Regions from separate parts of the Serratia sp. GW822-FHT06E05 genome, predicted to be linked through region 1. Evidence: predicted binding sites of a transcription regulator. Region 1 holds the regulator's gene; each other region holds the start of a gene.
What was found. Region 1 encodes LexA, which represses DNA repair genes until DNA is damaged. Its sites were predicted from a motif close to TNCTGTATGTACATACAGNA; they were not measured.
Positions count from the first base shown of each region.

Region 2: rmuC (DNA recombination protein RmuC) is a predicted target of LexA. The motif match lies at 1,750-1,769, and genes of this name have one in related genera.
Region 3: AC1RKC_RS03115 (metal-dependent hydrolase) is a predicted target of LexA. The motif match lies at 5,502-5,521, and genes of this name have one in related genera.
Region 4: AC1RKC_RS05310 (DNA translocase FtsK 4TM domain-containing protein) is a predicted target of LexA. The motif match lies at 2,373-2,392, and genes of this name have one in related genera.

Region 1 is NZ_JBXALM010000003.1:397,690-405,100, reverse strand. Features, by position in the region: gene ubiA (4-hydroxybenzoate octaprenyltransferase) at 1-207, shown strand, start outside; gene plsB (glycerol-3-phosphate 1-O-acyltransferase PlsB) at 268-2,733, opposite strand; gene AC1RKC_RS11870 (diacylglycerol kinase) at 2,882-3,250, shown strand; gene lexA (transcriptional repressor LexA) at 3,372-3,980, shown strand; gene dinF (MATE family efflux transporter DinF) at 4,082-5,446, shown strand; gene AC1RKC_RS11855 (CsbD family protein) at 5,733-5,942, shown strand; gene zur (zinc uptake transcriptional repressor Zur) at 6,048-6,560, opposite strand; gene AC1RKC_RS11845 (anti-sigma factor family protein) at 6,746-7,411, opposite strand, start outside.
Region 2 is NZ_JBXALM010000004.1:294,139-301,549, reverse strand. Features, by position in the region: gene ubiE (bifunctional demethylmenaquinone methyltransferase/2-methoxy-6-polyprenyl-1,4-benzoquinol methylase UbiE) at 1-56, opposite strand, end outside; gene rmuC (DNA recombination protein RmuC) at 136-1,683, opposite strand; gene AC1RKC_RS13445 (DedA family protein) at 1,824-2,354, opposite strand; gene AC1RKC_RS13440 (tyrosine-protein phosphatase) at 2,443-3,225, opposite strand; gene udp (uridine phosphorylase) at 3,398-4,159, opposite strand; gene AC1RKC_RS13430 (dienelactone hydrolase family protein) at 4,672-5,508, shown strand; gene metE (5-methyltetrahydropteroyltriglutamate--homocysteine S-methyltransferase) at 5,601-7,411, opposite strand, start outside.
Region 3 is NZ_JBXALM010000001.1:676,748-684,158, forward strand. Features, by position in the region: gene AC1RKC_RS03085 (metal ABC transporter permease) at 1-722, shown strand, start outside; gene AC1RKC_RS03090 (GNAT family N-acetyltransferase) at 760-1,209, opposite strand; gene AC1RKC_RS03095 (fructosamine kinase family protein) at 1,470-2,339, shown strand; gene AC1RKC_RS03100 (YniB family protein) at 2,384-2,944, opposite strand; gene AC1RKC_RS03105 (HdeD family acid-resistance protein) at 3,140-4,420, shown strand; gene hxpB (hexitol phosphatase HxpB) at 4,479-5,144, shown strand; gene AC1RKC_RS03115 (metal-dependent hydrolase) at 5,541-6,089, shown strand; gene AC1RKC_RS03120 (L-cystine transporter) at 6,273-7,411, shown strand, end outside.
Region 4 is NZ_JBXALM010000001.1:1,118,755-1,126,165, forward strand. Features, by position in the region: gene AC1RKC_RS05310 (DNA translocase FtsK 4TM domain-containing protein) at 1-2,307, opposite strand, end outside; gene lrp (leucine-responsive transcriptional regulator Lrp) at 2,428-2,922, opposite strand; gene trxB (thioredoxin-disulfide reductase) at 3,583-4,554, shown strand; gene AC1RKC_RS05325 (LysR family transcriptional regulator) at 4,634-5,521, shown strand; gene gstA (glutathione transferase GstA) at 5,620-6,237, shown strand; gene cydD (heme ABC transporter permease/ATP-binding protein CydD) at 6,414-7,411, shown strand, end outside.

The sequences.
Region 1 (7,411 bases):
TTGCTGCTGATGCTGTGGGTGGGCTATCTGGCGCAGTTGAGCGGCGCGTTTTATTGGTCGCTGTTGCTGGCGGGAGCCCTGTTTATCCATCAGCAAAAACAAATTGCCGGTCGTGAACGGGATGCCTGTTTCAAAGCGTTCCTGGATAACAACTACGTCGGGCTGGTACTGTTTATCGGTATTGCGCTGAGTTACTGGCAAAGTTGACCGCGTTCGGACAGTAAAAAAGGCACCCTGGGGTGCCTTTTTGTTTTCTTTAGCAACGTATTACTGGTCTTTCTCTTCCGGTTCAACCGCTTCCGGCAGAGTGTTGGTTTCCGCCGGCATGCTGACGCTTTCAATGGTCAGTTTGATTTCCGGGGTAATCAGGTCGCTCAGCATGTTGTACACCTCAAGGGTGTGCTCACGCACCGCATCGCCAATATCATTGATGTAGCCTTCTTCACGCAACGTAGCCACCAGGGTGGAGAATACCGCCTTGTCGAAGAACTCCGGTGCGTTGATGCCGTGCAGCACGGATAAACGCTGCGCCATGATACGGCTCTCTTTCTCCAGCGCACCGCGGTTAATGCTCGGGTTGGCGCTGAGGATAGACATGGTGATGGCGTAGCGCTGCAAGGTTTCACGGACGCCGGCGGCCAGCAGCTGCAACGGACGGATGCGCGCTGGATTCAGTACCAGATCGTCGCCTTTATCGCAGATCAATTGCTGACGGATCATTTCCTCTATCAGCGGTTGCAGCACCTCCGGCAGTTGTTCCTTGTCGTTGTGCAGGAACAGCTCGGCTTTCAGCATCGGGTAGATCAAACCAATCTGGCGCAGCAGTTCAGCGCGAGATACCCGGCGATGGTGCATCACGATAGTGGCAATCAGTGATGGCAGAACCAGCAGGTGATGGATATTGTTGCGGTAATAGGTCATCAGCACCGCCTGCTCGCGCGGCAGGATGATGATATCGCCGATGTTATCCTTCTCCACCTCGAACTTGTTCATGTTCAACGCGTGATCCAGCAACTCATCCGGCGTTTGAGTCGGCACGGTAACGTCATCGGCATAAGGCACGTTGCGCATCAGTTGCAGATAGCATTCCAACTGTTCAAGCAACTGCTCGCGGGTTAAAGAGCGCTGGCGAGAAGCCAGTAACGCCGTGGAACACAGGTTCATGGCGTTGGCCGCTGCGGCATTGTTGATGCGCACCATAATCTTGGCCGCCAGATCGTTGACCGTCGGCGTCAGCCAGCTTGGGCGCTGGGATTCGATCGGGTCAATCGATTCACGCCACTGCGGCACATTCTGGTTCAGGTAGGTGGTCAACGGCAGGGGATCGCCAAAGTTCACGTAGCCCTGGCCGAGATTACGCAGTTTGCGCAAGCCGCGCAGCATCTGCAGCAGGCTCTCTTTTTCCTTGGTGGCGCCACGCAGCTCTTTGGCGTAGGTACCCACTTCCATCACGTGCTCGTAACCGATGTAGATCGGCACCAGCGTGATAGGGCGGGCCCCGCCGCGCAGCATCGCCTGAATGGTCATCGACAAGGTGCCGGTCTTCGGCTCCAGCAAACGCCCGGTACGGGAACGCCCGCCTTCGACAAAGTACTCGACCGAGTAACCGCGGGTAAACAGCTCGCCGAGGTATTCACGGAACACCGTCGAGTACAGCTTGTTGCCTTTGAAGGTCCGGCGGATAAAGAACGCGCCCAGGCGGCGGAAGATCGGCCCGGCCGGCCAGAAGTTGAGGTTAATACCGGCAGCAATGTGCGGCGGCACCAGGCCCTGGTGGTACAACACATAGGACAACAGCAGATAGTCCATGTGGCTGCGGTGACAGGGCACATACACGATCTCGTGGCCGTCCTGCGCCAGCTGACGCACCCGCTCGGCGTTGGTGACGTTGATGCCCTGATACAAGCGGTTCCAGGTCCAGCTCAGCACGCGGTCGGAAAGGCGCACCGTCTCGTAAGAGAAGTCGGCGGCAATCTCTTCCATCAATGCAATGGCATTTTGCTGGGCTTTTTCGTGGGAGATTTTTTTACTGCGCGCTTCGTCTTCGACCGCTTTTTCGATCGCTTTGGACGCCAACAGCTTGTTGAACAGGTCCTGACGGGCCGGCAGGCTTGGGCCTACGGCGGCCAGACGCTGACGCGAGAAGTGCATCCGGGCTACGCGAGCCAGCTTTTGCGCGATGATCTTGTCCGTACCGTGCTCGGTCGCCATGCGGCGCAGCGAAACGGTATTGGAGAAGCGCACAAAGCTATCGCGGCCGAGCCACAGCACGGCAAAGAATTTCTGCACGCCATTTAGCAAGCGCAGATGCGGTGTGCCGTGGCCTTCGCGCCCCGGAGAGCGGCCAAACATCACCGAAACCGGCAGCATCTGAATATCGAGATCCGGGTTACTGCGGTGCAGATCCAGATAGTCGTGGAACAGTTTTACCGACTCTTCTTTCGGCGTGTAGTAGCGGAATACGCGCGGGCCGTCGTGAATAAACACGTGGCTGGGCAGCACGGTGCCGTCTATTTCCAGCGGTTCGAGAGGATCGGGCAAATCCTGCGCCAGGCACTGGGTGCGCAGCGTCAGTAAATCCGCCTTGGAATTATAAGGTAAAACATACAAAATCGGCCGTGAGGGATCCAACCCTAACTCCGTGACCGGATCTGAAGGGATAACCTTACTTCTTACCAACAATTTGAGTGGTAAATTCAATAGTTTATAATAAATTTTACGCCAACCTGACATAACAACGTGAAGCCTCTTGTTAGCAATGCGCCGCAAGCATACCAGAAACCGGGTAGCAGATCTGTGGTGTTGGAAAACCGGGAGCCGTGAGCGCTTCCTGGCCTAGACTGTTTAATTATGACTTACCTCTGCGAAAGGCACTAAAAACATGACGAACCAAGCAACCGGCCTGACCCGTATTATTAAAGCCGCCGGCTACTCTTATAAAGGTTTTTCCGCTGCCTGGCAGCACGAAGCGGCGTTCCGCCAGGAGTTGGTGGTGACCGTGCTGGCTATCATACTGGCGATTTGGCTGGACGTGGGTGCGATAGCGCGCATTTTACTGATTGGGTCGGTGGTGCTGGTGATGATTGTCGAGATGCTCAACAGCGCAATTGAGGCGATTGTTGACCGGGTGGGGACCGAGTATCACGAGCTGTCCGGCCGGGCCAAGGATATGGGGTCGGCGGCAGTTTTGCTGGCGGTTATTTTGGCGCTGTTTGTTTGGGCCGCGGTGCTGTGGCAGCACTTTGTCTGAGCAGAGCAAGCTCGTTGCGATCCGGGTCGCTAATCCCTGATTTTTATTCATTCTTCGGTTCCCAAGCCGCACTTACCTGTATATACTCACAGCAAGACTGTATAAACAAACAGGGGGCGGAATGAAAGCACTAACTACCAGACAGCAAGAGGTCTATGATCTGATTCGCGATCATATTTCGTCCACTGGCATGCCGCCGACGCGTGCCGAGATCGCCATGCGTCTGGGGTTCCGTTCGCCAAATGCCGCAGAAGAACATCTGAAAGCGCTGGCGCGTAAAGGCGTCATCGAAATCGTCTCCGGCGCTTCGCGCGGCATTCGGTTGCTGATGGAAGATGAAGAGGGTTTACCGCTGATTGGCCGCGTGGCTGCCGGTGAGCCGCTGCTGGCACAGCAGCATATCGAAGGTCACTACAAGGTGGATCCTTCACTGTTCAAACCGAGCGCGGATTTCCTGCTGCGGGTTAACGGCATGTCGATGCGTGATATCGGTATTCTGGACGGTGACCTGTTGGCGGTGCATAAAACTCAGGACGTGCGTAATGGCCAGGTGGTTGTGGCGCGCATCGAAGATGAAGTTACGGTCAAGCGGCTGAAAAAGCACGGTAACGTGGTTGAGCTGCTACCGGAAAACAGTGAATTCCAGCCGATTGTGGTTGATCTGCGTCAGCAGAACTTCACCATTGAAGGCTTGGCGGTCGGCGTGATCCGCAACGGCGACTGGGTTTAACCCATAAGCCTGCACGCTGCCCTTTGATTTAAATCGCCCCAGCTCTGGGGCGATATCATTTCTGACCGATTAAAACCGCATTGCCACGGGAACATTTCACTATGCGCCTGCTCTCCGCCTTCACCAGCGATACCGATAAAGCCTTGTGGCGCCTGGCGCTGCCAATGATCTTCTCCAATATCACCGTGCCGTTGCTTGGGCTGGTGGATACCGCAGTGATCGGTCACCTCGACAGCCCTGTTTATCTGGGTGGTGTGGCGGTGGGAGCGATGGCGACCAGCTTCCTGTTCATGCTGTTGTTGTTCCTGCGTATGAGCACCACCGGTCTGACTGCACAGGCTCTGGGCGCACAAAACCCACAGGGATTGGCGCGCGCCTTTATGCAACCGCTGCTGCTGGCGGCGTTGGCCGGTGTGGCCATTGTCTTGCTGCGCCATCCGCTGATCGAACTGGCGCTGAAAATCGTCGGTGGCGACGAGGCGGTGCTGGAGCAGGCCCGATTATTCCTCGAGATCCGCTGGTTGAGCGCGCCGGCGGCATTGGCGAACATGGTTATCCTGGGCTGGCTGCTTGGCGTGCAATACGTACGTGCGCCGGTGATCCTGCTGATTGTCGGCAACTTATTGAATATTGTACTGGATATCTGGCTGGTGATGGGGCTGGGCTGGAACGTGCAAGGTGCGGCGACGGCGACAGCTATTTCTGAGTATGCCACGCTGCTGCTGGGCTTATGGCTGTCCTGGCGGGTCATGCGCCTACGTGGCATTTCCATGCCGATGCTGCGCACTGCCTGGCGCGGTAACCTGCGGCGTTTGCTGGCGCTGAACCGCGATATTATGCTGCGTTCCCTGCTGCTGCAGCTGTGCTTCGCTTCTTTGACCATCTTCGGTGCCCGGCTTGGCGGCGAAGTAGTGGCAGTGAATGCGGTGCTGATGAACTTACTGACCTTTACCGCCTATGCGCTCGACGGTTTTGCCTACGCGGTTGAAGCGCATTCTGGCCATGCCTATGGCGCGCGTGACGATAGCCAACTGCGCAAGGTGTGGCGTGCGGCTTGCCGACAAGCCTGTCTGGTCGCGTTGGCCTTTGGCCTGGTTTATGCCGTTGCCGGTCAGCATATTATCGCCGCCTTGACCTCGTTACCGGAACTGCGTGCGCTGGCCGGCCACTATCTGCCGTGGCAGGTGGTGCTGCCATTGGTGGGCGTATGGTGCTATTTGCTGGACGGCATGTTTATTGGCGCCACCCGAGGAGCAGAAATGCGCAACAGCATGGCAGTGGCAGCGGCCGGCTATGGTTTAACGCTGCTGACCGTACCCGTCTTGGGCAATCATGGTTTATGGCTGGCGCTGGCGGTCTTTCTTTCTCTGCGAGGCATCGCGCTCGGCTGGATTTGGCACCGCCACAGGCTGCGCGGTACCTGGTTTGCCGCGGATCCAACGGCTCACAATGAGACGTTATCATAAAATTAACTAATGTTTTGTATTCATATTGAGTTACATATTATCGCGTCGATTTAGTCCCGCTTACTGACTGTTATTTCGGGTGTTTTACTTAATTTTGTTGTTTTGTTGAATTTTTATTCTGGTTTTTTGTTCTTTATCGATATCTGTTGCTATAGTTAATCATGTGGCTGGCGGAATGAATTGGAATGACATTCCCTTCATTTTAGGTCAATTGACCATGATTATTACTCAGTTAAGCCCAGCGACAAGTTTTTAAAACTGACTAATCACAGGTAACGGAGAGGTTATGAACAAAGATCAAGCCGACGGTAACTGGAAGCAGTTTAAAGGGAAAGTGAAGGAAAAATGGGGCAAGCTGACCGATGACGATTTGACGGTCATTGAAGGGAAACGCGAACAGCTTGTCGGTAAAATTCAGGAACGCTACGGCTACCAGAAAGAGGCGGCCGAGAAAGAAGTGAAATCCTGGGAAGACCACAACAAGTATCGCTGGTAGTGCGATAGGCCGCAGCGGATTGCGGCCGTAAACTATGCTGATGGCCAGGCGTTTCAATCCCCTTGACGCTATGGCCGAAGGTACAGGGAGGTACCTGATACCCTCTTATTTCTTCTTGATAGCGATGCTGTGATCGTGTTCGCCGCAATCATGTTTGCTATCGCAGGCTTCTACCTCAACGCAACCCTCACACAGGCCATGGGCTTCTACCACGCTGTGACGTAGGGCAAATCCTGACTCTTTAGCCAGCTTTTGCAGCGTCTCTTCGATCCCTTCGGTTGTGCGCTCAGTCACCTGGCCGCAGCGATCGCAAATAAACAGTGCGGAAGTATGCATCGGCTGTTCGAAATGATGGCACAAAACATAGCTGTTCGCCGATTCCACGCGATGAATAAAGCCTTGTTCCAACAGGAAATCCAATGCACGGTAAACCGTGGGGGGTTTGGCCTGGGGTTCGGCTACGCGCAGCAAATCCAGTAGGTCGTAAGCGCTGATGGCACCGGGCTGTTGTGCCATCAGGCGTAACACTTCCAGCCGCTGCGGTGTCAGTCGCACATTGCGTTGCTGACAGAGTTGTTCAGCCTGCGCCAGCAGCTTTTCCTGGGTGCTTGAGTTCATGGCAAATTTCCCGGTACGTAAAAAAGCCGATTTTACCATGCTTCAGCCAAATCGCCGAGAGTCGGCCACTTTTCTGCCAGTATGGTGCATTAAACGTCCGGTTTAGCACCCGTTGTTAGCCAGAAATGTGATGGTATTCACGATGTTCCGTGCCGTTCTCGCAGGCTATGGCTTTGCGTTGGCTTTTAGGCGGTCAGCGAACGTTGTAATTGACTGGCCAATCTGACCATTTCCACTGCTGGATTATGGCCAATCAGCATGAAACTGTGTCTGGTATCGGACCAATAGACCACATTCATTCCCAGGCGTTGTTCGCTCTCTGCGGGCTGCGACTTGCCCGGTTGCTGGATAATACACAGTGCCAATACACCGTACCGCGCATCCAACCAGGTCAATTGAGCAATACGGCGATCGTCGTACGCCAGCACACGGGCGTTTTTTAGTTCGGCCCCTTGCAACGTCAGCTGCGACAGAGGAAGCGCGATGCTCAGCCGATCACCGGTGTGCTGTAGTTGACTGGCAATCTGCGCTGCGGAGCCTTCAAAACCCATCAGCGTTTCCGGGGTGTACAACGCCATATATTGAGCGACCAGGCTCCGCCAGTTGTCATCCGGTTGGCTGAGCTGCAGATAGGCGCGATCGCCTGCGATGCCCAGTGCCAGAAAAGCGACGGCGGCGGCAATCAGGCCACGGCGGCTGACGCTATGCGGTGGTGCAGAGGAGGCTTGCGGCCAGTCTGCCTGCAATCTTTGTACCGGCGCTTCATCAAGCAAAGGCGCAAAGGCTTGCTTAAAGGGCAAGCTGCTGCGCTCCAGCAACGACAAGCGTTCAGCCAACGCCGGTTCGCCGGC
Region 2 (7,411 bases), on a different contig from region 1:
TCTCGAGCTACGGTGCGAAAACCGAAATCGGTGGTTTCCTGCGGTTGATCTGCCATTGTCCTGCCTGCTATTCAGTCAATTTAGTGTGGTTGAGTGTACCAGAACCCCACGAAATACCCCACCTCGCCGCGGCTGTCATGCCTGCGATGCGGAGCGTGGTTGCTCTGCGGCGTCGTCATCCTCCGCCCCCGGCAGCGCGTCAATGTCATCTTCGCCCGCTGCCTCGAATTCTTCATCGTGCTGTGCGCTGGCCTGCTGGGCCAGCAGCGGGTTGATAGGTCTTTTCACCTCAACCCCCAGCGCGCGGAACCCCTCGGTCTGGCCGATAAGATTACCACGGCCTTCACTCAGTTTGTTCATCGCCTGGCGATAACTCCCCTGAGCCTTGTCCAGGCTCTGCCCAAGCGCCGACATGTCGTCAACGAACAACCGCATTTTGTCATACAGCCGCGCAGCCCGGTCGGCAATGCGTTGAGCATTCTGGCTCTGATGTTCATAGCGCCACAGGTTGGTGATGGTGCGCAGGGCGACCAGCAAGGTGGTTGGGCTCACCAGCATAATGTTGTGCTTGAGCGCTTCGCTAATCAGCTCCGGCTCACGATCAATGGCCAAAAGAAAAGCCGGCTCCACCGGTATAAACATCAATACGTAGTCCAGCGAACGCAGGCCGGGTAATTGCTGATAATCCTTACGGCCCAGCAGACGAATATGGCCACGTAGTGAGGCAATATGCTCACTCAGTGCCGCCTCACGCTCCACTTCATCTTCGCTGTTGAAGTAACGTTCATAGGCCACCAGCGACATTTTTGCATCGATCACCACGTCCTTGCCCTGCGGCAGGCGCACGATAACGTCGGGCTGCATCCGACTCTGATGGTCCAGCCGCACGTTGACCTGCGTTTCGTATTCGTGCCCTTCCCGCAGGCCTGAGGCTTCCAGCACCCGACTTAATACCACCTCGCCCCAATTGCCCTGGGTTTTATTATCCCCTTTCAGGGCCTTGGTCAGGTTAATAGCCTCACGCGCCATTTGCGCATTAAGCTGCTGCAGGTTGCGTATTTCGTGGGTCAGCGTATGACGTTCGCGAGCTTCCTGGCCAAAACTGTCCTGCACCTGGCGGCGAAAACCGTCCAGTTGCTCACGCAACGGCAACAGCAGGCGATCCAGACTTTGCTTATTTTGCTCATCCACCTTGCGACCGCTGTGTTCAAAAATGCGGTTGGCCAAATTTTCAAACTGGGTGGTGAGACGCTGCTCGCTGTTGATCAACAGGCGCTGCTTCTCTTCCGCCGCCATGCGGGTTTCCTCCAGACGGATGGTCACCTCACGCAGCTCGGCTTCTTGGGCGCTGTTCACTTCACGCTGGGCACGCAGTTCCTGGTTCAACAATTCGAACTCGTTGCGCCAGTGATTAAGCTGCTGAAGCTTTTCGTGCCCGGCAGCCAGCTGGCTGTGCAAATTGCGCAGCTCCATATCGTTCTGCCGCATTTGCTGTTCATTGCGCAGGAGCGTCTCTTGCCGGGATGCCGTTTCCTGCTGCGCCTGTTGCAGCGATTGTTCCAGCAGCCGCAGCTCGGTTTCATGCTGCGCATGGGACTGCTGCACCCTCAGGCTGGCGATTAACCAGCCCAACAGCAGGCCTATCGTCACCCCGCCTATACCGTAAACCAAACTGGTATCCACCCTGCCTCCTGTTACACCTGACCGTTCCGGCGTTTTATCCGCCCGCTGCCCGTCACGTTAAGGGGATGCTGTATGGATGTCCAGCCTGATTTCGTCCCAACGGCGCATTATTGCGAAACGCTGCGCAAGTCAGGCAAAGATTAGCCAAACCACTGGCTTAACCACTTGATGCCAAACGCTCCCGGCGCGAGAATGCCGAACGCCCAGATCATCGCCGAAGTAATATTCGCCACCTGAAAATAACGCTGGGGCATACCGCAAATGCCACCAACCAGCGGGACTACGGCCCGCAACGGACCAAAGAAACGGCCAATGAAAATGCCCAGCACGCCCCAGCGCTCAAAAAACGCATGGCCGCGGGTCAGCAGCTGCGGATTACGCGATAGCGGCCACATGTGCGCGACGCGATCTTGATAGTGGTAGCCAATCCAGTAAGAAAGCCAGTCACCAAAGAAAGCGCCCGCAGCAGCGGCGGCCCAGATAGGCCAAAAGGCAATGCCGCTTTCGCCAATCAGCGCGCCCAGCGCCAGCAAGATCACCGTGGCCGGCAACAGCAGCGACAGGAACGCCAGCGATTCGCCAAACGCCAGGAAGAAGATAATCGGGATGGCCCAGCCTTCGTGCTGACGCACGGTCTCGCTGATCCAGTGGATAATGTCATTGAGGCTCAATACGGGCTCCTGATGCGGGATTTACTGCCCCTAAGGATACGCAATGCCAGCCGGCGTCGGTTAAACCCCGGCTAAACATCCACGCGGTTTACTCGAGGTAGAACGCCTGTAGCGCTGCTCGCTGGCTTTGCCCCAGCCCGTATTCCGCCTCCAGCCAACGGTCGGTAGAACCGTATTGGTCACGGATGCAACCCAGGGCAGTCATCAGGAACTCTTCTCGGGCGCTAAGCACATAGGCAAACTGCCCCAATGCCGAGTCACTTAAACGAATCGACAGTTGATCCAACATTTGTTCACGGAAGGTCGCCAACGTGGTTTCGGTCAGCAGGTAATCTTCCACCACCGTCGCCTCATCGGCACCCAGTGCGAACAATACCAACGCCGATCCGACCCCCGTGCGGTCCTTACCGACTGCACAGTGCTGGACGATAGCACCGTTATCGGTATGGCTCAGCAACTGAGTCAACTGTTGGTAGGCCGGATTGCCGAACGGCAGTCGGCGATATAACTCCAGCATAAACGCCCGCGCATCGAAACCGGCCAGCGTTTCGCTGGTCAGTTTTTCCAGGTTGGCATTAACCTCATTGCTCAACGGGTTGGCAGGAAAATGGTGGTAATCCGCGCCCTGCCACAGGATATCGGGCTTGGCCTGCACTTCATCGGGATCGCGGTAATCCAGTACCGATCGCACCGGCACGCCGGCCAGGAAGGCGCAGTCGTTTTCCGTCAGGCGCTCCAGCGACCCGGAACGGAACAGTAATCCTCGCTTGATGCGACGGCCATCAGCAACGCTGTTACCACCGAGATCGCGAAAGTTAATGCCGCCATCAAGCGGTGCCAATGAAGGATGAAGCAGGATCTGGGCGGTCATAGACGTCCTCGTGTTTATTGTCTGATAAAACGCAACCTGAGAGCCAAGGTAAAACCGGGCTCAACGGGTCAAAGAGGTGGCCAGTTAAGATGGCGCTGATGATGATAACCGTAACAGATTACGGCTGAATGGAAAAACGGGCCGCGTGGCGGCCCGTTGAATTGCGGAGGGATTACAGCAGGCGACGCGCCGCATCAACCACGATCTGCACCGCTTTGCTCTCGGTGTTTTTCATGGTTTCCGCGTTCGGAATTTCCTGCTGGGTACGGTTAACGATCACACCGGCAACCATACCGGCACGCAGGCCCTGGCTGGCACACATGGTCAGCAGCGTGGCGGATTCCATTTCATAGTTCATCACGCCCATCGATTGCCATTCTTCCATCGAACCTTTGAAACGGCTAACGACGCGCCCGGAGAAGGTATCGTAACGTTCCTGGCCTGGATAGAAGGTGTCGGAAGACGCGGTTACGCCGATGTGCGTGGTCGCGCCTGCTGCCTTGGCAGCTTCGACCAGTGCGGTAGTACAGGCGAAGTCGGCCACCGCCGGGAACTCCATCGGCGCGAAGTGCAGGCTGGCACCGTCCAGACGAACCGCCGCGGTGGTGACCAGCACGTCACCTACATTGATGTCTGACTGGATCGCACCGGTGGTGCCGATTCGCAGGAAGGTACGAATACCCAGCTGTGCCAGCTCTTCAACCGCGATAGACGTCGAAGGACCGCCGATACCGGTGGAACAGACGATCACTGCCTTGCCGTCCAGCTCTGCACGCCAGGAGGTGAATTCACGATGGGAAGCCAGGTGCACCGGATTTTCCATCAGCTTGGCAATTTTCTCTACGCGCTGCGGATCGCCAGGAACGATGGCAAGCTGGGCCCCTTGTAAATCGTTTTTGGTCAGGCCGAGATGGAAAACGTCAGATTGAGACATACGAGACTCCTCATAGATCATGTTTATTGGGAGGAACAAAAAAGTACTCTACTGAAAATCGCCACGCAATTTCGTGACGGCAATCACTACAGACAAAGAAACAGAATGCAATCTACATAACTCTTGTGACTAAAGTCACAAAAATCAGCAAGAAGGCCCGCCTGTTGGCCCCAATAGCCACCAGTCTAGTCGACAAATCGCCCCGCCGGTTTCCCCTGCCACTCGGAGTTTATCAAGGCGGTTTGCCAATAAATCCCCTATGCAGTCACAGAAAAATAGCCTTGGTTTGTCGGGGACTTAGCCCGAATAAGCGGAACTAACGCACCTTATGGTACTAATGCAGGTCAACTTGCGTAATAGCATGATAAAAAGACAATAAAAACGCGGTAAAGCCGGATATTTAATCGTTTTTTACAGACTTGACTGAAAATGCTCCACTCGATGCCAATAACGGGTAATCTTTCCTATAGTTAATCGCAGCGCTTTTCTCTATTGATTGCACGGAGACCGCAATGAAAACCGATCATGTGATGACATTAAAACAGGCCCAGGGGGGATTCACCCCGGCCGTAACCCCCCTGGCGGCTTCTACCATCCTCACCGACGAGCAGGGCATTCATACCGGGGAAACCACCATTCCTTCTCAGGGTGACAACCTGCCTGCCTATATCGCCAAACCGGCGGACCACAGCGGCCCCTTCCCGGTCGTTCTGGTGGTACAGGAGATATTTGGCGTACATGAACATATTCAGGATGTGTGCCGTCGTCTGGCGAAGCAGGGTTATCTGGCGATAGCGCCGGAACTGTACTTCCGTCAAGGGGATGCCCGGGAATACACCGATATCAGTGAACTGTTCCAGAATCTGGTGAGCAAGGTGCCGGATCGTCAGGTGCTGGCGGATCTGGATCATGCTGCCCATTGGGCAACGCGCCACGGCGGCGATGCCGGCAAGCTGGCGATTACCGGTTTCTGCTGGGGCGGGCGTATTAGCTGGCTCTATGCCGCGCACAACCCGCAGTTAAAGGCTGCGGTGGCCTGGTACGGTAGGTTGGTGGGTGAAAAAACGCTGAATTCGCCAAAACACCCGGTCGACGTTGCGACACAGCTGACGGCACCGGTGCTGGGACTTTACGGCGGCCAGGACAGCAGCATCCCGCTGGAGACGGTGGAAAGCATGCGTCAGGCGATCCGCGCGGCCAACGCCAATGCCGAGATCGTGGTGTATCCCGAGGCCGGCCATGCCTTCAATGCCGACTACCGGCCCAGCTACAACGCCGAAGCGGCAGAGGATGGCTGGCAACGTATGCTGGCTTGGTTCGCGCAGCACGGAGTGCCAGGCGTTAAATAGCCTCTCATCTTAAGGCTGCCCGATCGGCAGTCATTTGCGATATGAAAAAGGGCGCCGAAGCGCCCAGAATAATCTACACCCAAATGTCGCTATCAGACCTGCTGTTCACGCAGGCGCTGTGCGGCCAGCACCATGTTGGTCAGCGACTGACGGGTTTCCGGCCAGCCACGGGTTTTCAGGCCGCAGTCCGGGTTCACCCACAGGCGCTCAGCCGGGATGTTCTGCGCAGCTTTGCGCAGCAGCGCTTCGATCCATTCCACGCTTGGCACGTTCGGCGAGTGGATGTCGTACACGCCCGGTCCAATCTCATTCGGGTACTCAAACTCTTTGAAGGCTTCCAGCAGATCCATATCAGAACGCGAGGTTTCGATGGTGATCACGTCGGCATCCAGCGCCGCAATGGAGTCCATGATGTCGTTGAACTCGCAATAACACATGTGAGTGTGGATCTGCGTGTCGTCTTGCGCGACAGCGGCGTTCAGTTTGAAAGCCTCCACCGCCCAGTTCAGATAGGCAACCCAGTCGGATCGACGCAGCGGCAAACCTTCGCGCAGTGCAGGCTCATCAATCTGGATAATGCCGATACCGGCTTTTTCCAGATCTTCCACTTCGTCGCGCAACGCCAAGGCAATCTGTTTGGCGATCACTTCGCGGGTCACGTCTTCGCGCGGGAACGACCAGCAGAGAATGGTGACCGGACCGGTCAGCATACCTTTTACCGGCTTGTCGGTCAGCGACTGAGCATACTTCGCCCACTCGACGGTAATGGCTTCAGGGCGACTGATATCGCCAATGATCACCGGCGGTTTTACGCAGCGGGAACCGTAGCTCTGTACCCAGCCGTTTTGAGTGAACACGAAGCCGTCGAGGTTTTCGCCGAAATATTCCACCATGTCGTTACGCTCGGCTTCGCCGTGCACCAACACGTCCAGCCCCAGGCGTTCTTGTTCAACAATCGCCTGTTTGATGTGTTCGCTAATACTGGTGCGGTAGTTATTGCCGTCCAAACGCCCCTGCTTGAAGTCCAGGCGCAGGCCGCGAATTTCCGTGGTTTGCGGGAAAGACCCTATCGTGGTAGTCGGCCAGGCCGGCAGGTTAAAGCGCGCACGCTGTGCCTGAGCACGCTCGGCGTAAGGGCGCTGACGTTCGCTGTCCTGTGCGGTAATCGCCGCCAGGCGTTGGCTTACCTGCGCATTATGCACGCGGCTGGACTGGCGACGAGCGCGGATTGGTGCGCTATAGGCGTCCAGTTCGGCCTGCTTTTCTGCACCCGGTGCGTTCAGCGCCGCGCTCAACAGGGCCAATTCGGTGCATTTTTGCAGAGCAAAGGCGAACCAGCTTTTCACCTCTTCGTCCAGGCGAGTTTCCACGCTCAGATCGATAGGGCTGTGCAGCAGTGAACAGGAAGTGCCGATCCACAGTGGGCGGCTGCCGACCAACGGCTGCAGGCGTTCAAACCAACTGCTCAGATCCGCACGCCAGACGTTGCGACCATTGATGACACCCAGAGACAGCAGCCACTCTGTTGGCAGCGCCTTGTTCAATGCGTCGATATCGTCATGACCGGCAACCAGATCAACGTGCAGCCCCTGAACCGGTAGCTCGCGGACGGTGTCGAGATTATGGCCCACGCTGTCGAAGTAGGTGGTCAGCAGCAGTTTTACCTGACCTTGCAGCGCTTCGTAAGCCGGCTTGAAGGCGTTCAGCCATTCCTGCGGCAATTCCAGCACCAGTGCTGGCTCGTCAATTTGTACCCACTCCACGCCGCGTTGCGCCAATTCAGCCAGCACCTGCTGGTAAACCGGCAGGATGTCTTTCAGCAGCGACAAACGGTCAAACGCTTCACCTTTCACTTTACCCAGCCACAGATAGGTCACCGGCCCCAGCAACACCGGCTTGATTT
Region 3 (7,411 bases), on a different contig from region 1:
GTGACGCCATCTCGCATGCGGTGCTGCCCGGTATCGTGGTGGCGTTCGTGCTCGGCATCCCAGTGGTGATAGGTGCCTTCTTCTCCGGTATTTTCTGTGCGGTAGCTACCGGTTACCTGAAAGAAAACAGCCGGGTGAAAGAGGACACGGTGATGGGGATCGTTTTCTCCGGCATGTTTGCCTTTGGCCTGGTGCTGTTTTCCCGTATCGATACCGATCAGCACCTCAGCCACATTCTGTTCGGCAATATGCTGGGCATTACCGACGCAGAGCTGAAACAGACGTTGCTGATGGCTGGCATTACGCTGCTGGTGGTGTTGCTGAAACGCAAAGATTTGATGCTCTACTGTTTTGATCCCAACCATGCCAGGGTGATTGGCCTGCCGGTGAAACTGTTGCACTACGGGCTGCTGTGCCTGCTGGCGCTGACGATTGTCGCCTCATTGCAGGCCGTCGGGGTCATTCTGGTGATTGCGATGTTGATTGCTCCAGGCATCATTGCCTTCATGCTGTGCCGCAGCTTCGACCGCATGCTGATAGTCGCCACGGTGGTGTCTGTGTTCTCCTGCGTACTCGGCACCTTGATCAGCTTCCACATTGACGGTGCCACCGGCCCCTGCATTGTGATAGTCCAGGCCATTCTGTTTGTGTTCGCCCTGCTCTACAGTAAATTTAAACCGTTACAACGTCACGAAAATGGAATGCTCGACGCAAAACCTTGAAACAGGCGGCGGTGCCTAATGGCGCCGCCGCTGCTCATTACGGCTGCTGATAGATATCCGGTCGGACAATATGCCAGACAAAATCCTCGCGGTTTACCGCTTCATAACCCACCTTTTGATACAACCACGGCGCAGTACCGGTCACCAGCATAATCCGTCGCAGCCGCTGCAACACCGGGTGCTCCAGCGTGCAGTCCATGAACCAACGCGCTAACCCTTGTCCCTGGTAGTCCGGGGAGACAAACACATCGCACAGATAGCCAAAAGTGGCGTAATCCGTCACCAGACGCGCAAAACCAATCTGCTGGTGTTGATGGTACAGGCCAAAGCACAGGCTATTGTCGATAGACAACTGCACCGTCGGCAACGAAATGCCGCTCGCCCAGCTTGAAGTGGTCAAAAATGCGTGAGTAAAGGAGAGGTTCAATTCACTTGTATCGCAGTTGATCCGGTATTCCCCTCGCTGCCACTGCCGGTTTTGCTCCATTGTTGTTCATCTCATTGATAATGATAGTTATATGAATCCTGCCCTTGCCGTAATAGCTGACGACCTTATAAACATCGCTCTCACGCCGCCAAGTTGCAACAGACGTCGTACTTAAATTAATCAATAGCGTATATACTTTGAGCAAATGCGATGGCGATAAAATCGCCGGTTGTTGGTGCCAGCTGTGCGCCAGGTCGTGTTTTCACAGGGCTAAAGACGCTAACCTAATGAATTCGCAGGCAACACAGAGGGGGTGTACCATGTGGCAAGCCGTTAGCCGTCTGTTAAGTGAACATCTTGGCAGCGCAGAAATCCGCGAAAGGACCGAACTGCCCGGGGGAGAAATCCATCCGGCGTGGCGCGTGAGTTACGGTGACAATCAGGTGTTTGTCAAATGTGACGCTCGCGAACTGTTGCCCATCTTCACCGCCGAAGCCGACCAGCTGGCCTTGCTGGCGCGCAGTAAAACCGTGCGGGTTCCGCAGGTGTACGGCGTAGGCAGCGATCGCGATTACAGCTTCTTGCTGCTGGAATACCAAACCCTGAAACCTTTAGACGCCCATGGCGCTCACTGTCTCGGACAACAGCTGGCCCATTTACACAAGTGGAGCGAACAGCCGCAGTTTGGCCTCGACTTCGACAACGACCTGTCCACCACCCCGCAGCCCAACGCCTGGCAGCGCCGCTGGTCAGAGTTTTTTGCCGAACAGCGCATTGGCTGGCAACTGCAGATGGCGGCAGAGAAAGGCATGACCTTTGGGGATATCGATGAGATTGTCGACATCGTGTATCTGCGTTTGCAGCATCATCAGCCGCAACCTTCTCTTCTGCACGGGGATTTGTGGCCGGCCAACTGCGCAATGACCGCCGACGGCCCACTGCTGTTCGATCCGGCCTGCTATTGGGGCGACAGAGAGTGTGATTTGGCCATGCTGCCGCTGTATCCGGAACTGCCGCCGCAGATTTACGACGGCTACCAGAGCGTCTGGCCGTTAGAGAGCGGCTTTATCGAACGTCAGCCGCTTTATCAACTGTATTACCTGCTCAACCGCAGTAACCTGTTCGGCGGGCAGCATCTGGTTCGGGCCCAACGCGCGGTGGAAGCGTTGCTGCATCCCGAGTCCCGATAAAATAAAGGCGCTGAAATCAGCGCCTTTTTAATGAGCAGCCGTTATCAGGCCGCCCCGGCCAGTTGGCCGAGCAGCTTGATCACAAACCAGCCAATCACCGCAATCACCACCGGCAAAATGTACAGCGGGAAGTATTGCAGCAAGATGGTGTGGTGCGGCAGCGTAATGCGCTCTTCCAACTGCGCACGCGTATGCCCTTCGCTGCCTTTAGCCTGTTCGAGGATCATCTGGTCTTCCAGGCCTTCGCGGATAAACTTCACCTGACGTGACATACGTGCGCCAGAGGCCTGCAGCGCCAGCCCGACAAAAATCAGAATATAAATGATGATAAACATCAGGTTCGCGCCGCTGAACAGGCTTTTTTCTACGTCCGGTACCGGCGAGTTATACCAGAAGATATTCAGGAACGGGGTGTTAAAGCGCACCATATCTACCATTACGTGAACGAAATCCAGCATTACTGCGTTGATGCCTTTGGTCTTTTCGCTGTGTTGATACACAAACATCAGCAGCGAGATCAGCGTTGACAGTAACGCAGGGATGAAAACCACCCAGCCAAGAATACGTTTTAAAATGGCAATGCGCCCAGCCTGTTGATACGTCATGTGTTCCCCTTGTAAGCGACGTAACCGTAATGGGCTAAGTCTACCTGTAGTTATTGAAACTCGCCCACCGTTTTCTTCAGCACTGCTGTGCTACAAGCGTAGCCGGGATTATCCGAAATCAACAGCTTAACGGCGAGCGCGCGTTGCCGGTAAATAGTTATATAGTTAAATCAAACCGTTTAAACAGGGGCCTTCATGATTCGGCTGATTATCTTATTGCTGGGTGCGCAAGCGCTGCGGGGGCAACGCCGCCTGCTAATGCTGTTCGGCTGGGCGTGGATCGCCGTAGGCGCGCTGATGCTGTTCGATGTACTTCAGGACGGGCGTTCGGTGCTGGCGTTGGATGCGCTGGCGGTACTGCTGGCGCTGGAGGGATTAGTGGCGATTTCCGCCGCACTGGTGATCGGCTCATCCGCCAGTCGCCCAGTGATGCTGAAGGGATTGGGCTTTTTGTTTCTGGCCTTTTTAGTATGGGACGTGCCCGCCGACGACAACATCGTCGCCACGCTGGTGTTTGGCAGCGCGCTACTGCTTGACGGTGCGGTTCGCATTGCTTCTTCTACGGTGATCCAGCACAGCCGCTGGAAACCGGTCGCGCTGGCGGGCAGCGGCGAAATACTGCTTTCGCTGATGATTTTTATTGGCTGGCCGGTGCCGCATCGGATGACGGTTCCTTTTTGTATCGGCGTGATGATCCTGCTTTCCGGCTGGGCACTGTTACGCATTGCCCGCAGGCTGGAAAGCTTCTCGCTAAATCAGAACCCGCAGTTAGCCACGCAGCCGCAAACCAATGACGCTAATCCGCTCAGGGTGTATGTCTGGACACCGACAGGATCGGCAAAAGATGCCCGCAGGCGTTACATCGTCGATCGCTATATCGCGGCGGTGGACGGCAGCGGCAATATATCCACTGGCCATGCCGCCCTGGCGTTGGCACCGGACGTGTATATCAGCCACTATCCGCTTAACGAAATCAGCCAGTCTGCACAAGATTTCCGCCGGCTATTGCACTCCGGCGAACAAAACAACGTCGACGGACGCTTTCTGCCCGATTTGCAACAGGAAGTGGCAGCCTGGTGCCCCCCGGACAAAAGAATACAGTTTCGCCGTTACAACTCGACGGCATTACGCGCCTTCTGGCAGCGTTATCGTCAGGATGCCACTTACAATCTGACTCGTCGCAACTGCTCCACCACGGTTATTCAGGCGCTCGATAGCGCGCTGGAAGGCGTACTGGGCGATAAACATCTGTGGCGGCGTTTCCTGTTGCTGATACTCGATCCCAACCTGTGGATGTTGGCGGTGCTGCGCAGCCGTGGCGAAAGCATGACCTGGACACCGGGGTTGGTGCTTGATTATGCCCGCATGCTGCAACAGGTCACCGAACGCCAGCATCAGCGCTGGTGGCTAAAAGTGCAGGAGATGTGGCGCATCCTGCGTTTCGGCAAGGCTCAGCCACGCAGGCAAAAATTTTAGTCTCAACGCCGGCGATGTTAAAGTGTCGGGCACATTCACCGGCAGGAGTTAACCGATAATGGCCTATTCGCAACGCATTGAAACCGCTATTTTTGATATGGACGGTTTATTGATCGATTCAGAACCGCTGTGGCTACAGGCAGAGCTGGATATCTTTGGCGCACTGGGGCTGGATTTGTCAGACCGCCACAAACTGCCGGATACTCTGGGTTTGCGCATCGATCTGGTAGTGAAGATGTGGTACCAGGCCATGCCGTGGCAAGGGGTGTCGCAAGAAGAAATCTCTGCGCGTATTATCGAGCGCGCCATCGAGCTGGTGCGTGAAAAACGCCCCCTGCTGCCTGGCGTACAACAGGCGCTGGAGCTGTGCCGCAGCCTGGATCTGAATATTGGCCTGGCCTCCGCCTCACCGCTGCACATGCAACAACAGGTGCTGCAGATGTTTGACCTCGAAGGCTACTTTGATCAACTTGTCTCCGCCGAGTACTTGCCTTACAGCAAGCCGCACCCGGAAGTGTACCTGATCGCCGCCGAGCGCCTGGGCAGCGATCCCCTGCGCTGTATAACGCTGGAAGACTCGTTCAACGGCATGATTGCCACCAAGGCCGCGAGGATGCGTTCTATCGTGATCCCTGCGCACGAGTATCGCCATGATGGCCGTTGGGCGCTGGCCGACCACAAGCTCGATTCCCTTGAGCAACTGACCTCCGATCATCTGGCCTGATTTTTACGGCATCGGCTTAATGCCGGTGCCGCTAACCTGACTTCTCCCGCCTTTTCGTTGCTTAAGTTCAAAATCTGGCTGCACGTCATAAAATAAATAAAACATTATTTCATTTTTATTGAGTTACTGTAGCGGCCTCATTATGCTGCAGTTCAAGAAAGTCGCCGGACGTTAGGCACAGGCTGTCACTGCCACGCAGCCTTACGCTCTCGTCCGGCGCTTTCTCCTACGCCCATCCCCTTACCGCAGAAAAAGCGTACAGCACTTGGCCATTTAAGTAACAAGCCGTTGTAAAACCGGGAAAAATAAACAATTGGTTACAGGGTAACTGCTTCCACTACTGGGAATTTTCCCATATACTGGATAAATTAACAGTTTATCAGCCGGAACAGCAGTATGACCGCGGAAGGACATCTTATTTTTTCTGTCGCTTGCGCGATTTTCGCCAAGAAGGCCGAGGTGACCCCAGAGCTGGCAACGGGCGACTGGTGGCACATCATCCCTGCCGCGCTGTTGACCTCACTGCTGCCCGATATCGATCACCCCAAGTCGGTACTGGGCCAACGGTTGCGCTGGATTGCCATTCCGATATCGCGCGCCTTCGGCCACCGCGGTTTTACCCATAGCCTGCTGGCGATCGCCGGCGGCATGGCGTTGTTCCAGCTTGACGTGCCGCGCAGTTGGCCGATTCCGGCCGACGTCTTGCATGCCATGATCATCGGTTACTTCAGCCATCTGCTGGCGGATATGCTCACTCCCGCCGGCGTCCCCTTACTCTGGCCATGCCGCTGGCGTTTTCGTCTGCCGCTGCTAAATTCTCAGAAAGGCAATCAGCTTGAGCGCGCCCTGTGCCTGTGTCTGGTGGCTTTCGCTATCTATTGGCAGGGCGGATGCACCATCCCAGTGCAGTCTTATTTTGAGCAAATAAAAAATATCAGACTGTGATCACATAAAAACGGACACTTAATAACCGCAGAGTGCATAAATTAAACAAATTTACGCAATGAGTTATATCAAATTCCATTTGGATATAAGTGAGCCGTTAAGCAAACTGTTACGATATTTAGTATCGCTACGCCATGGTGCATAGCCATTTTCATATAAGAAAAAATTTTGGAGACATTGGGGATGAATTTTCCGCTGGTTATTAACGTGGTGATTTTTGTCGCCCTCCTTTTGCTGTTGGCGCAAAGCCGCCATAAGCAATGGAGCCTGGCGAAAAAGGTACTGGTCGGCCTGGTCATGGGTGTGGTGTTCGGTTTGGCACTGCAGCTGGTGTACGGTTCGGACAATCCGGTACTGAAAGAATCCATCAGCTGGTTCAACATCGTCGGTAACGGCTATGTGCAACTGCTGCAAATGATTGTCATGCCGCTGGTCTTCGCCTCGATTCTGAGCGCGGTCGCCAAGCTGCATAACGCCTCTTCCCTGGGGAAAATCAGCTTCCTGACTATCGGCACCCTGTTGTTCACCACGCTGATTTCGGCGCTGGTGGGCGTGCTGGTAACTAACCTGTTCGGTCTGACCGCTGAAGGCTTGGTGCAAGGGGCGCAGGAAAGTGCGCGTCTGTCCGCAATCCAAAGCAACTATGTGGGCAAACTGGCCGACCTGACCGTACCGCAGATGGTGCTGTCCTTCATTCCTAAAAACCCGTTCGCCGATTTGACCGGTGCCAGCCCTACCTCAATCATCAGCGTGGTAATCTTCGCGACCTTCCTGGGTGTGGCGTCGCTGCAGCTGCTGAAAGACGACAAGCCAAAAGGTGAGCGCGTGCTGGTCGCTATCGACACCCTGCAGGCCTGGGTGATGAAGCTGGTGCGTCTGGTGATGAAACTGACTCCGTATGGCGTTCTGGCGCTGATGACCAAAGTGGTTGCAGGCTCTAACGTTCACGACATCATCAAACTGGGTAGCTTCGTCGTGGCTTCATATCTGGGTCTGGCGATCATGTTTGCGGTGCACGCTGCCCTGCTGGCCTTCACCGGCGTTAATCCGCTGAAGTTCTTCCGCAAGGTATGGCCGGTCATCACTTTCGCCTTTACCAGCCGCTCCAGCGCCGCCAGCATTCCGCTGAACGTGGAAGCGCAAACCCGTCGTCTGGGCGTACCGGAATCCATTGCCAGCTTCTCGGCCTCGTTCGGCGCCACCATTGGCCAGAACGGTTGTGCAGGCTTGTACCCAGCGATGCTGGCGGTGATGGTGGCCCCAACTGTCGGGATTAACCCGCTGGACCCGGTGTGGATCGCGACCCTGGTCGGTATCGTCAC
Region 4 (7,411 bases), on a different contig from region 1:
GTCACGCGACAGGTTGGAAATACGCGCTGCTTTAACGCCCGGCGCCAGATCCAGTTCGAAACGGGTAATGACCGGGCCTGGCAAAATGTCTACCACGTCGGCTTTCACCCGATAATCGGCCAGGCTGGCCTCCACCAAACGCGCCTTCTGTTCCAACGCGAAGGAATCCACCGGCTCAACCTCTTTCGGCGCTTCGGTCAGCAGATCAAGCGTCGGTAGAGGCGTGGTCGGTTTTTGCAACGGCATATCGTTGCGCATCAGGAACGGGTGGATCAGGCTGTCCATTGCCGGCTGCTGCGGGGCCGTCGGCGCTACAGGCTGCTGATAGGCCGGTGGTTGCTGTTGCGCTGCCGGTTGCTGATAAGCAGGTTGAGCAGGCTGATAAGCTTGCGCTGGCGGAGTCTGAGGTTGCGTTGGCGGCGCATAAGCCGGCGCGGCTGGCTCAAACTGGCCGAAAGGCACATCATCCTCGCGTTCGCTTTGTTGCTCAATGCGATCTTCAAGCTGTGGCGACAGGGTGAACAGTGGCTCAACCGGGCCATCGTCAACCAAATCATCCATCGGCGAGAAGCCGAACGCATTACGAGTATCTACTGGCGTAGTTGGCTGTACCGAAGGCGCAGCCTCTTGCTGCCCATAGCGCTGATTCTGCTGTTCGGCAAACGCCTGACGCAGTTCGGCCTCTTGCAGAGCAGCCTCATCATCCTGGTTATCCTGCGCGTACTCCTCGCCATAACGTTGGTTTTGCTGCTCGGCAAACGCCTGACGCAGCGCCGCTTCCTGCAAAGCTTCATCGTCTTGATCTGACGGAAGAGCAGTGGCATTCGGCAATGGTTCGTCGTCCCCACGGTTACGCTGTTCCTGTTCGGCCATTCGCTGCGAAGGCAACTTGATGCCGTAAGAAGCCAGTTCACGTCGGGTTGGGATGCGCACCGGATTCGGACGCGGCAACTCAGGCCCCAGGCCTTGTTTGACCTGCGAGTTAGCGTCGCTGGTGGCCGTAAAGGCCGGCATAAAGGTATTGGCGGCAACAGCGCCGGCAGCTGTCGTTGCTGCAGCCTGCGCCTGAGGTTTCACGCTGCCGAACGATGGCACTGCAGGCTCACCGGCACTGAAACCGGCCGGAGCACTGACGTCAGCGCTATCGCGTTGAGCGGCGGAGAAATCAAACGGAGAACGATCGTGCGACGGTGATGCTGCAGGCGCGTCCCAGTTCCCCATACGCGGCTCGTCATCGTCCTGGTAAGGATCGGCCAGACGCGTTACCTTCGGCGTCGGCGTCTCTTCAGGAATTTCAAATGAATACAGCGGTGGAGCACTGTTTTCCGCTGGCGTACTCATCGGACTCTGGTTCACCGAGGCCGGAGCCGTTGGAGCTACCGTAACCGACGGCGCCTGCGCCACAACCGGGGCTGCGGTAACAGGTTCACGAGCCACCGCTGGCGCGACAGGCGCGACATCGGCATCTTCGTCGTCATTCGTCCGCAGGCCGCTGAGCAATGGATCCTCAGCCTCTTCCGCCGCAATTTTGGCGGTTTCCGTCACCGAAGGCGCTGAGAACAAGACGTCGTCCTCCGCCGCGTTGGCCGCAGCCGCCGTCGAGGCCACAGCAAGCGCTGCCCCTTTCTCTGCCGATTCTGGCTGATCTTCGACATAACGGTCGTCATCGTCGTGATAACGATCGTCACGGCGCGAACGGTTGGTCATAAAGGTGGCCGTCCCCAGCACCACGCCGCCGATCCTCTCGGCAATCACCAGCCATGACCAGCCGGTAAACAGCGTAAGGCCCGCCGCCCAAACGCAAAGCAGCGCCAAGGTTGCGCCAATGCCGTTGAACCAGGGGAGCATGGCGTTGCTCAGCAAACTGCCGATAACGCCGCCGGAGGCAAAGTAATAGAGATCGTCGACGTTCAGTGCCGCCAGGCCACACGAAGTGAGCACCAGCGCCAATGTGCCGATCAGGCGCAGTGAAAGCGCAAAGTAATCGATGTATTCGCCGCTGCCGCGCTGACGATAAGCCGCCCAGCACAACACCAGCATGATCGGCGGTATCGCATAGGCGAGTACCCCGAAGGTGAAGAACAGCGTGTCGGCCAACCAGGCCCCGACGCCACCGCCCAGATTATGAATAGGCTCATGCCACGCGGTCTGCGACCAGCTTGGGTCAGAGGGATTGAAACTGACCAAGGCAGCCATGAGGTAAATGGCAAATATGGCTACCACAATCAACACAGCTTCGAGCAAACGGCGACCGCTGCTGAGTTTTCTCAAGGTAACTTCTTTATCTTCTGTATATTCCTGGCTCAAGAAAGGCTCTCCAGGTTCCTGTTAGCTGACATAGCAACAGCGCCGAGAAGCTTCCCCGGCGCTGAAACTGTATGGATAAACAGGAGTGTAACCAATTTAATCAGGTTTTGCACCTGCACCCTACCGTGTTTTGATAACCAGACGGTTGCTCTGTTTCACTTCTTCCATTACCACGTACGTACGGGTGTCGTTAACCCCCGGCAGACGCAGCAAGGTTTCGCCAAGCAACTTACGGTAAGCGGACATATCCGGCACGCGGGTTTTCAACAGATAGTCGAAATCACCGGACACCAGATGACACTCCTGAATTTCTTCAAGCTTCTGAACTGCTGAGTTGAATTGCTCAAACACATCCGGGGCACCACGGTTCAACGTGATTTCCACGAAGACCAACAGGGACGCATCCAGATAATGCGGGTTGAGCAACGCAGTATAACCATGAATAAAACCCTGGCGCTCGAGGCGGCGCACGCGTTCTAAACATGGGGTTGGGGATAACCCCACGCGCTTCGAAAGTTCAACGTTCGAAATACGCCCATCCTTTTGCAGTTCGTTGAGGATGTTGCGGTCGATACGATCGAGATCTTTACCCGGGCGTTTCTTATTGTCTGCCATTATTATTGTCTCTCTTATTTTCTTCCCTGCACTTGCCACACCCTAGCCAACGTCAATGTGTAAGGGCTCGTTCCAAGCGAAGACCCGATGCCTGTCATATGCTTCACTACCATCATTCACCGCTGCGCAGCCTGTCTGTCAAACTCTGCACAAGGTGTTTTAAGCAAGAAGAAAGGTGCCATCCGCTTGCGCGATGTTCCTCCCCTGCCGTACGCAGATCCGGCAACGGCGCAAAATCCTGCGCCAACGCCGCAAATACGTACGATTTACTGCAGGTGGGAGGATAATTTCTTCTTCCTATGATGTTTTCGCAAATGCGCAGCGGATTGTCAAAGTAAAAGAAGCAAAATCAGAAGAACGTACCGTCATGAAAAGTTAGCACCCCGTTTTTAGTTATGAATCGCTGGCTTAAAAACGCCGTGGGCAAGGCACTTAAACCCGCTTGATGTGCTGTTTCCGGCCGTTTGAGTGCCAAACGCCCGCAAGCGGCTTCCATAAGTTAAATTGCTGCGTTTTGCGCTCGCTTAAGCAGCAAAACAATAATTAATAGGCAATGACTATCAAACAAATCGTTAACAACATCCCCTGACGCTTTTTTTAATGCCGCATTTTCCCTACAATCGTATCCATTGTCCGCCATTGTGGGAAAAGAGGTTATTCATGGGCACGGCTAAACACAGCAAATTATTGATTCTGGGCTCCGGCCCGGCTGGCTACACCGCCGCGGTTTACGCAGCGCGCGCCAACCTGAGCCCGGTGCTGATTACCGGTATGGAACAAGGGGGTCAGCTGACCACCACCACCGAAGTGGAAAACTGGCCGGGTGATGCCGAAGACCTGACTGGTCCGGCGCTGATGGAGCGTATGCGTGAGCATGCAGAAAAATTCCAAACCGAGATCGTGTTTGACCATATCACCAGCGTTGATCTGCAGAACCGTCCATTCCGTCTGTTTGGCGACAGTGGCGAATACACCTGTGATGCGCTGATTATCGCCACCGGCGCATCAGCCCGCTATCTTGGCCTGCCGACAGAAGAAGCCTTCAAAGGCAAAGGCGTTTCCGCCTGCGCTACCTGCGACGGTTTCTTCTACCGTAATCAGAAAGTCGCCGTTGTAGGCGGTGGCAATACGGCGGTAGAAGAAGCGCTGTATCTGTCCAATATCGCGGCCGAAGTTCACCTGATCCACCGTCGCGACAGCTTCCGTTCAGAGAAGATCCTGATCAACCGGCTGATGGAGAAAGTGAAAAACGGCAATATCGTGCTGCATACCGACCACACCCTGGACGAAGTACTGGGTGACGAAATGGGCGTTACCGGCGTACGCATTCGCAGCACCAAAGCGGAAAATGAAACGCGTGAACTGGCGCTGGCCGGCGTATTTATTGCCATCGGCCACAGCCCGAACACCAGCATTTTCGGTGGCCAGTTGGAGCTGGAAAACGGCTATATCAAGGTGCAGTCCGGCATTCACGGCAATGCCACCCAAACCACCATTCCGGGCGTATTCGCCGCCGGCGACGTGATGGACCACATCTACCGCCAGGCGATCACTTCCGCCGGGACCGGTTGTATGGCTGCGCTGGACGCAGAGCGTTATCTGGACGGTATTGCCGACGCAGAAGTTCTGTAACGGCACAGACTGTCATCCTGAAAGCGGCTATTTATTAGCCGCTTTTTTTGTATCTCAAACACCATCAGGCGGGTCTTCGATGCAGAATCTTCTCCACTGGCGTCTGTTGGTTGCCGTAGCCGACAGCGGCAAGATCACCCTGGCGGCAAGTCAATGCGGCATGACACAGTCTGGCGCCAGTCAGGCTATCGCTCAGTTGGAAGAGGCGTTGAACACTCCGTTGTTGGTTCGGCTGCCGCACAGCGTTGCGCTAACGCAAAGTGGTGAACAAATCGTCGCCCATGCCCGCACCATGCTGGCCGAACTCAATGCAATCCAACACTGCGCGCAGCAGGCGCAAAGCTCGCACGCCGGCAAAATACGCCTGGCCAGTTTCCCTTCAGCATTTGCGCTGTTGTTACCCCCGTTGCTACGCAAATTTCACCGCCGCTTTCCCGCCATTGAACTGGTGCAGTTGGAAGGTACCGATCTGGAGGTCGAAAACTGGCTGGCATTGGAAGCTGCCGACGTGGGCATAGTGTTGAATCCGAAACCGGAACGGCAAAGCCACCCGCTGGGAAAAGACCTATGGCTTACCGTGACGGCCACTGATCATAAGCTTGCCAGAAACCGCCAGCCGATAGATTTCAATGAACTGGTCAAACAGCCGTTTGTCTTGGCTACCGGAGGTTGCCAGCTCAATGCCCAGTTGCTGGTGCAGCAGGCAGGTTTGGCGCTGACGGATGTCCGCGTCACCGTCAGTGACTGGAACACCGCGCTGACGCTGGTACGTGAAGGGATCGGCGTATCGCTGGTGCCCGCATCGGTGATACCGGCCGATACGCCAGGCATTTGCACCCTGCCGCTGAGCGCGCCACTTTATCGCCATTTTGGCCTGGTTTGTTCATTCGCCGGTGCAAGCTCCGCGCCAGTGCAAACTCTGTTGCACTTTCTACAGGATCATTTGCCGTTGCCCGTCAGTAGCTGAGCTGATACCGGGTTTCTGAGATTCTAATTTTTCTGCCGGCGGCGCCGACGGCATTCTGACGGCCAAGCGATGTCGCTTTTTGCCTCAGGAATATGTCGATGAAACTCTATTTTGCGCCCGATACCTGCTCCCTCTCGCCACATATCGTGCTGCGGGAATTGGATTTGCCGTTCGAACTGATCCGCGTCAATAACCGCACCAAGCGCAGCGCCGACGGCGGAGACTTTTATCGGGTGAATCCCAAAGGTTACGTCGCCGCGCTGATGCTGGACGACGGACAGGTGATCACCGAAGGCACTGCCATCGTGCAGTATCTGGCGGATATGCGCCCTGAGGCCGGGCTGGCCCCACCAAACTCGACCTTCGAACGGGTGCGCTTGCAGGAGTGGCTGAACTTCATTACCTGCGAGATCCACGCGGGATCCAGCCCGCTGTTCAACTCAACCCTGCCGGAAGAGGTCAAAACGCTGTTTCGCGACAAGCTGCGACGCCGCCTCGATTTTGTTGCTCAGACGCTGGACGAACCGGCGTTTCTATTGGGAGAAACTTTCAGCGTCGCGGATGCCTATCTGTTCACCGTACTGCGCTGGATGGATCAGTTTTCCATCGACCTAAAATACTGGCCATCGATAACCCGTTATATGTCGCTGATTAGCCAGCGCAGATCCGTGCAAACCGCCTTGGCGGCGGAAGCAGCCAGTCAAGCGGTGCCCTAATCCTGCTGCCGCGGTCTGTTATAGCGATATTTGACCGCTTTATTATTTTCAGTCTGCCGGGTGAAGAGGTAACATTGGCCTTCACTTGTTCGCTTCAGGTTGGGGCAAACACTTTTTTTAACAGTACGTTAACCTTGCCTGTAACAATAGGCACCGGCGACGCAGACTCATATCTGATGAAAAAAACCAGACAGCAGCAATTAACCCGTTGGCTCAAAACTCAGAGCACCCTGGCGCAGCGTTGGTTGCGCCTTTCCATGTTGTTGGGGCTAATCAGCGGCATGCTTATTGTCGCTCAGGCATGGCTGTTGGCCGCCCTGCTCCACGCCCTGATTATCGAACAGGCGCCACGTGAACAGTTGATTCCGTCGTTTATCTGGTTGGCTGCCACCTTCGCGCTGCGGGCCGTGCTGAGTTGGCTGCGTGAACGCGTCGGCTTTATCTGCGGACAAGTGATCCGCCAGCGCATGCGTCAGCAGGTGCTGGATAAACTGCAACAACTCGGCCCCGCCTGGATCCAGGGAAAACCGGCCGGCAGTTGGGCCAGCATCATCGTCGAACAGATCGAGGATATGCAGGACTACTATTCCCGTTATTTACCGCAGATGTATCTGGCGGTGTTTATCCCGCTGCTGATCCTGATCACCGTATTCCCGATCAACTGGGCCGCCGGTCTGATTCTGTTGACCACCGCGCCGCTGATCCCCATGTTTATGGCGCTGGTCGGCATGGGTGCCGCCGATGCCAACCGACGCAACTTCGTGGCGCTGGCACGGCTGAGTGGTAACTTCCTCGACCGCCTGCGGGGGTTAGACACGCTGCGCTTATTCAATCGGGCGCAGGCGGAAACCGAGCAGATTGCCAAATCGTCTGAAGACTTCCGTAGCCGCACCATGGAGGTACTCCGTCTGGCTTTCCTGTCATCGGCGGTGCTGGAGTTCTTTGCCTCCATTTCTATCGCCGTGGTGGCGGTCTATTTTGGCTTCTCGTTCCTTGGCGAACTTAATTTCGGCAGTTATGGCACCGGCGTCACGCTGTTTGCCGGCTTCCTGGTGCTGATCCTGTCACCGGAGTTCTTCCAGCCGTTGCGCGACCTGGGGACTTTCTACCACGCCAAGGCGCAAGCCGTGGGTGCCGCCGAAGCACTGGAAACCTTTCTCAGCGCCGAGGGCGA